Leucothrix mucor DSM 2157: one gene and its partner. The protein of the gene in region 2 interacts with the protein of the main gene of each other region in a pairwise test. Links are inferred from orthologs where the notes say so. Each region holds a gene or a part of one and is shown on either strand. Other genes may lie near its edges.

What was found. The genes of interacting proteins can lie anywhere in the genome.
Region 1: the proteins of LEUMU_RS24235 (region 2) and mrcB interact in binary tests that used the Escherichia coli proteins (3 or more experiments, as listed by UniProt). The link is inferred for Leucothrix mucor DSM 2157 from one-to-one orthologs.

Annotation. Positions count from the first base shown.
Region 1 is NZ_ATTE01000001.1:2,275,955-2,280,130, reverse strand. What follows is about bases 956-3,940. They hold mrcB (penicillin-binding protein 1B), read left to right. Parts: upstream 956-1,297; coding sequence 1,298-3,583; downstream 3,584-3,940. Other genes in these bases: LEUMU_RS27955 (tetratricopeptide repeat protein), read left to right, coding at 3,632-3,940; LEUMU_RS27960 (C40 family peptidase), read right to left, coding at 956-1,029. Also shown: peptidoglycan-binding protein LysM, read right to left, coding at 1-202; more of LEUMU_RS27960, read right to left, coding at 295-955; more of LEUMU_RS27955, read left to right, coding at 3,941-4,176. UniProt on the Escherichia coli protein: Cell wall formation. Synthesis of cross-linked peptidoglycan from the lipid intermediates.
Region 2 is NZ_ATTE01000001.1:468,218-471,217, reverse strand. It holds LEUMU_RS24235 (peptidoglycan D,D-transpeptidase FtsI family protein), read right to left. Parts: upstream 2,404-3,000; coding sequence 598-2,403; downstream 1-597. Other genes in the region: rsmH (16S rRNA (cytosine(1402)-N(4))-methyltransferase RsmH), read right to left, coding at 2,669-3,000; ftsL (cell division protein FtsL), read right to left, coding at 2,400-2,672; LEUMU_RS0102055 (UDP-N-acetylmuramoyl-L-alanyl-D-glutamate--2,6-diaminopimelate ligase), read right to left, coding at 1-598. UniProt on the Escherichia coli protein: Essential cell division protein that catalyzes cross-linking of the peptidoglycan cell wall at the division septum. Required for localization of FtsN.

The DNA of each region.
Region 1 (4,176 bases), 1.8 Mb from region 2 along the record:
CCATTAGTATTGCTTTTTCATAGGCCGAGGCGGTTTTTGCGGTCCCCTTAATGGTTGCGACACCGTCTTTTACCACTACTTTAAGGTCATCGACTCCAGGGTTGTCCTCTTCGATATGTGCCTGTAGTTTTTCTGAGGCGTCATCGTCATCACTGCCGAAAATTTTCTTACCGATATTGCGGGCAAAATCAAACAATCCCATGTTTCCACTCCTGAATTTGAATTATTAAGTTATAGCATATTCATAATAGGGGAATTGCGGGACTATTCAAGTATTAAACACGCGGTTTTGCTTTAGCTCTCTAAATAACTCCCGAATTTAACAAAGCGCTTTTTCCAGTAAGGCAAGTTCATGGAGGCAATCACCGCCTTGCGACTACCAGATGATGCGTGGATAAATTTCCCATTACCGATATACACCCCAACATGGTTGGTGCGTGGGTTAATTTTGAAAAATAGCATGTCGCCTGGCTGCAAGTTTTGGAAAGCCAGTGTTTTACTATTATCGCGTTGTTGAGCGGCGGTGCGGGGCAGTTTGGTGTTTAGTGCGCGCTTGTAAATAAATTGCATCAAGCTGCTGCAGTCCAGTCCCCGTGCAGGATTGTTGCCGCCATACTTATAAGGGATTCCAAGTGCTGCATACGCGGCATCCATAATGCGATGGCGTTCACTGCTAATAAAATAGGGGCCGGTCAGTGGATTGCTTGGTTTTCTTTGAGCGGGTCGTGAAGCGGTGCGCACCGGTGGAGCAACGGGGCGATTAAATGAAACGGGCCGTATGCTTGGTTGTGGCGGTGGCGCGCGAACTATCGATGGCGATGAACCCGGATAGCGTTGCTGGCCACCCATATTTGAGGGAATGCTGACCGGAGTCGGAGCCAATACCTGCTGCTGCATGGCTGGATCATCAAAGAAAATTGGCATTAATTGATTGCGGTCATCAACAATCATTTGCGTGTATTGAGCTTGCGCAGTTGTTGCACAGGCAAGGGCGAGAGGGAGCAATAGACAAGTCGTTTTTTTCAGCATGGCTCATGTTCTTCTTATTTATTAAGCGATGTGATTGGGAGTGTTTTTGGAAAAGCTTACTCTAAATTCCTTAGTCCATGCTGAATAGCTGACTGGAGGTATTTTGGTAGATACTATTTTTTCACAAATTCATATAGAATCTGCGGTATTCTTCACTAGCTGGGCAGTGTTTGCTGTCGGGTATCAATAAAAAACACAGGCACACGGAAATTACTTTGTCATATCCCTGCGAATATTTAACTACAAAGCAACCTAAAGGGGCTGAATTGTGAGTTTTCTCTGGTCTTTTATCAAAATTATCTGGCGTATCTTCAGAATTACGCTCTTAGTTTCGATTGTCATCGGAGCTGTAGTGGCTGCCGCCTACGTGCTTAAGCTGGATGACCAGGTTAAAACACAATTTGCCGGCAAGCTCTGGGCACTCCCTGCACGCGTCTTTGCACGACCGTTAGAGTTGTATGAAGGGCAAACTTTGCTTGCAGAGAACCTGGAAAAAGAATTACAGCTGCTTAATTACACACAGGGAACTGACAGTAATAGCACCGGCTCATTTAAGCGTAATGGCAATACATTTGTCATTCATTCGCGTGGATTCCAGTTCGCGGAAGATACCGAACCTAAACGCAGCCTTGAGTTAAAAATCAGCAAAGGACAAGTAACCTCCTTGCGCCATGTTGATGACACTGGCCCGCTTAGTCTGATGCGCCTTGAACCGCTACTGATTGGTAATTTTTACCCAAGTCATAATGAAGATCGGGTTTTGGTCCAGTTGGATGAAGTGTCTCCCATGTTGATTAAGGGCCTGATTGCGGTTGAGGATAAAAACTATTACGACCATGTTGGGGTTAATCCCAAGTCGATTTTACGGGCGATGCTGGCGAATGCTAAAGCCGGTCAAACGGTGCAAGGTGGTAGTACACTTACCCAGCAGTTGGTTAAGAACTTTTACCTGACCAATGAACGTAGTCTCAAGCGTAAAGTGAATGAGGCAACCATGGCGTTGCTATTGGAATTACACTATTCCAAAGACAAAATTTTAGAGACCTATCTGAACGAGATTTATCTTGGGCAGAATAAAAAGCGTGCGATTCATGGTTTTGGTTTGGCCTCACAGTTTTACTTTAGCCGACCGATTCGTGAGCTGGAAACGGATCAGGTGGCTTTGTTGATTGGTATGGCGAAGGGTGCTTCGTATTATGACCCGCGTCGCTTCCCTGACCGTGCTATCGAACGTCGTAATCTGGTTCTGGATGTCATGGCTCGTGAGGGCGTGATTAGCGATGCAGATGCTGAGTTGTATAAGACTCGCCCATTGCATATCACAGCCAATGCCCCACCGAGTGTTAGCCCATTCCCCGCTTATTTAGAGCTGGTGAAATCCCAGTTGCAGCGTGACTATCAGGAAGAAGATCTGCGCAGCGAAGGCTTGCTGATTTTCACTGCGATGGACCCGATTGTACAGCTGACTTCTGAGAAGGTGTTAAGCAAGCGAGTTGAGCAGCTTGAGAAACAAGAACGCATTCCCGCTGGTAAGTTAAACGGCGCAATCGTTGTGAGTAGCGTGCAGGATGGCGAAGTACTGGCGATGGTTGGCGGACGTGATGTGCGCTATGCTGGCTATAATCGTGCGATTGATGCTAAGCGACAAATTGGTTCTTTGGTTAAGCCGGGTGTCTATCTGGCGGCTTTGGAAAACCCTGATCAATATACGTTGTCGAGCCTGATTAGTGATGGGCCGGTTAAAGTGCGTCTATCTAATGGTGAAGTGTGGGAGCCTGGAAACTACGATAATCGTGATCGTGGCTTAGTGACGCTTGAAGAAGCGTTAGTTAAGTCCCGCAATACGCCAACCGTGCGAATCGGTGTGACTTTGGGGATGCCTAAGATCGTTGAAAAGCTACATGCGATGGGGGTTGTTGCTGATATTCCGCCATATCCTTCAGTGCTGCTTGGTGCATTAGAATTATCACCGCTAGAAGTGCAGCAGATGTATCAAACGATTGCCTCGGGTGGTAGCTACACGCCATTAAAATCTATTCGCAGTGTGATGGATTCATTCGGCCGTACCTTGCGTCGTTACCCGCTGAATATTCAGCAAGTGACTACGCCAGAAGCAAACTATCTGCTGACCTATGCAATGAATCAAGTCACCAAGCGTGGAACGGCAAGTTACCTATCCAGAGTATTGCCAGCCTGGAAAAACTCAGCGGGTAAAACCGGAACCACCAATAACAAGCGAGATAGCTGGTATGCCGGATTTACCGGTCAGCATGTTGCTTCTGTTTGGGTTGGTCGGGATGATAATAAAGAAACCGGCTTAACGGGTGGAACTGGCGCGATTAAAGTCTGGGGGGATCTGTTTAAAGTGCTGCCAACAAGGCCCCTGAAACCAGTGCGTCCGGGTAATGTACGCTTTGTGAAGGTTGATGCGGAGACGGGGTTACTTTACAACCCAAGCTGCGGAAAAAGCCAGACCTTACCGTTTTTGCGTGGCACTCAGCCAACCAAGTATCGGGTTTGTGTTGTAGATGCACCAGCAGCCGTGGAAGAGTAGTTAAACAATAATAATACACTCGATTAAACAGATTTTTTTGGAAATATAATGTTCAGAAACACCGATTTAAGATATGCGTTATTAGCAGTTATTGCGCTGGGGAGTGCGGCTTGTTCTAATCAGGATATACGGGACTCTCGTCCGGTTAATCAGCTGCCACCGATTCCAATCTCTGAGCCGCCTCAGCCGAGAGTGCAGCCGCCTGCACCTGCTCGTAGTCAGTATGAAACGCCAGCGTTTGAGGAGTACAAGCCTCAAAGTTATTCTGAGCCGCAGTACGATGATACTTACGCGCCGGAAAAAGACTATCAAGATGCCTACACCTCTACGATTGAGCCGGATGCGCCGGTGGTCGTGGAAACACTAAAGCCTGAGCCATTGGTTGCAGTAGAGCCTGAGCCTGCTCCGGTAGTGACTGCGGCGGATTTAGCGGCAGAGCGCCGTAAAAGTGAGCTGGATATTGACCCTTTTGCTAGCGTACCTGATCGCGAAGTGTTAACTGCGACGCGTCCTAATAAGTCAACTGCTGAACCAGCACCAGCGCGAGCGACTAAGCCATTATCTGCGGCGGCTAACGCACTGCTGTTATCAGC
Region 2 (3,000 bases):
CTACATCAAATGCTACGCCAGCTACTCGCTGCTGATCTAAAGCATGTGAAGAAACCTCCATCGCCACACAGCGACTCCCTCGCGTACTGAGACGTTGGAGATTCTGATGAACGGTGATCACGTCGGGCGTAGTGTGTGTCGCCTTTTCCAGCGCGCTGGGGTTACCTATTCCGAGTGTACCGATCACTGCACACGAGCCGCCGCTAGCATTCATTGCCTGCGCCAGAAAGTGGCTTACAGAAGTTTTTCCGTCGGTTCCTGTAATCCCGACAATCTGCAGGTCATGACCGGAGTGGTTATAAAGACGGGCTGCAATTCCGCCTAGGCTTGCTGGTAAATCTTCAATTGCAATTAGAGGAACCGCTAATTCAGGAACCTCAATATTCGCATCATAATCCCAAATCACTGCCGCAGCGCCACACTCAACCGCTTGCTGCGCATAGGCTAAGCCATGCTCACGTGTACCGCTCAATGCGACAAATACAGCACCTTCGCTCACTGCGCGACTATCCAAAGTCATTGCTGAAACAGACAACTGTGGAGCTGCATCGCGTACACCGGAAACACCATCAAGCAATGCACTTAATAACATCGTCATTAAGCACCTCCCTTTTTAGTGCCGCCAGATCCGGCTTGCGCAGGTAAATCATCCGGTGGAATATCCAGAACGCGTAAGCTGTTAGACATAATTTTGGTGAACATCGGAGCCACCAAACGGCCACCGGTTGCACGCTCAACCTGAGGCTCATCCAACATCACTGCCACGATCAACCGTGGATTGCTGGCAGGAGCCAAACCAATAAAGCTCACAATGCGGCGACGTGTGTCATAACGCTTATTCAAAAACTTGTACGCTGTACCAGTTTTACCCGCCACTGTATAGCCATCAATCATTGCGCGCTTACCGGTTGCGTCATCAGCAACTACCGCCTTCAACATACGCAAAACCGCACGTGCATTTTCAGGGCGCATAATCTGACGACCAACTGGAGCACCTTCAAGCTTTAGCAGTTTTGCCGGATACATAATGCCACCATTGGCGAACATGGTATAAGCCTGTGCCAACTGCAATAAACTCACCGACACACCATAGCCATAACCATGTGAGGCTCTATCTACACTGCCCCAGCTATCGTAATAACTGAGCAAACCATCTGTCTCGCTTGGAGCACCCGAGTCTGGACGCAAACCAAAACCAATCCGGTTTAAAAATTTCCACTGCTCTTTAGCATCCATCAACAAAGCGACTTTACTGGCGCCTACGTTGCTGGACTTGGCCAACACCATATCCAAGGTCAAATCGCCATAATCACGCGGGTCGCTGACTTTGGTTTTACCCAACATCAGATAGCCAGGCGCTGTATCAATCAGCACATCAGGTCCAAGAACGCGTGCTTCCAAAGCAGCTGCAATAGTCAAAGGCTTAATAGTTGAGCCTGGCTCAAAGGCATCCATTACCGCACGATTTCGGTAATTTTCAGGCTGCAATGAGCTACGTGCATTTGGATTAAAGCCCGGCATATTGGCCATCGCTAACACCTCACCGGTATGCGCATCAAGCACTACAACGGAGCCCGCTTTAGCGCTTAACTGAGTCACTTGCTCTTTAAGCACTTTATAAGCTTGATATTGAATCCGGCGATCAATGCTCAAATTCACATCTTTACCGGGCACCATGCGATCAATCTGCTCAACGTCTTCAATTAAACGTGAGGCGCCATCCTGAATAACGCGCTTTTTACCTGCGCGACCAGCTAGCTCAGTGTTCATTGAGCGCTCAATGCCTTCTACACCACTATCATCAATATTGGTAAAGCCAACCACATGAGCAACGGCTTCCGCCATAGGATAGAAACGACGATACTCGTCATTGGAACCAATGCCGGGAATATTTAAATCCTGAATTTCCTGCGCCTGCTCTGGTGACGTTTGACGCACCAAGTACACAAAGCTCCGACGCTTATTGTCATCCAGCAGCTTGCTCAACTCACCGTCAGACATGCCAAGAATGACTTCAAGCTTGACCATATTAACGTCTAGCTCGTCCAACGCATTGCGAGCTTCATCCGCTACGGCTCTGTCATCGCTAGCCGCTTTCTTAGTCAATGAATCGCGCGTTGCAAAAAACTTACGGGGATTACTCCACACCGACTCAACGGGAGAACTGATTGCCAGCGCCTCGTCATTGCGATCTAAGATCATGCCGCGGTATGGCGGAATGGTCATCGTACGCATTTGACGTTTATCCGCCTGCTCTTGCAGCCAAGTTTGCTGGAAGACTTCCAGATACCCGGCACGCAGCAATAACACCACCATACCAGCCAGCAACACCAATAATAATGTTAGGCGTCGCCCCCGATAAACCGGTGGAATTACAGTGGATTGTTTAGCTCTGCGACTCACTCTTTAATAACCCTAATATCAACAGCCCGTGGAATATGCATTCCGAGTTCCCGCCGTGCCTGTGCTTCAACACGAACTTCGTTTAAATCGGTACCTTGCTGCAATTTCAAACGACTCCATTCCGCCGTCAAAATATTGCGTTGTTTCTCTACTTTTTGTGCCTCAACAAACAAACCGCGCGTGTAGTTACGCTGAACAACCACTTGAATCGCAGTGAACACGACACCGACATATAGCGAGACTAATAAAATTAATCGCCAATGCTTCATGCCCAACGCTCCAAAATTCGCATGACTGAACTACGTGAACGCACATTTCCCGCCACTTCATCCTCATCCGGCTTCAGTGCTTTTCCGATCGTACGAAACGGTGGAGCAATGCTTGAGTCTAAAATCGGCATACCACGTGGAATCGATGGCGGTGTGGATTTCAATTTAAAGAAACGCTTTACCATCCGGTCTTCCAAGGAGTGGAAACTAATCACTACCAAGCGACCATCGATCGCCAGGTCATCCACGGCTTCTGCAATACAACGCTCCAAATCACCCAACTCTTGGTTGATGAAAATCCGGATCGCCTGAAAACTTTTAGTCGCAG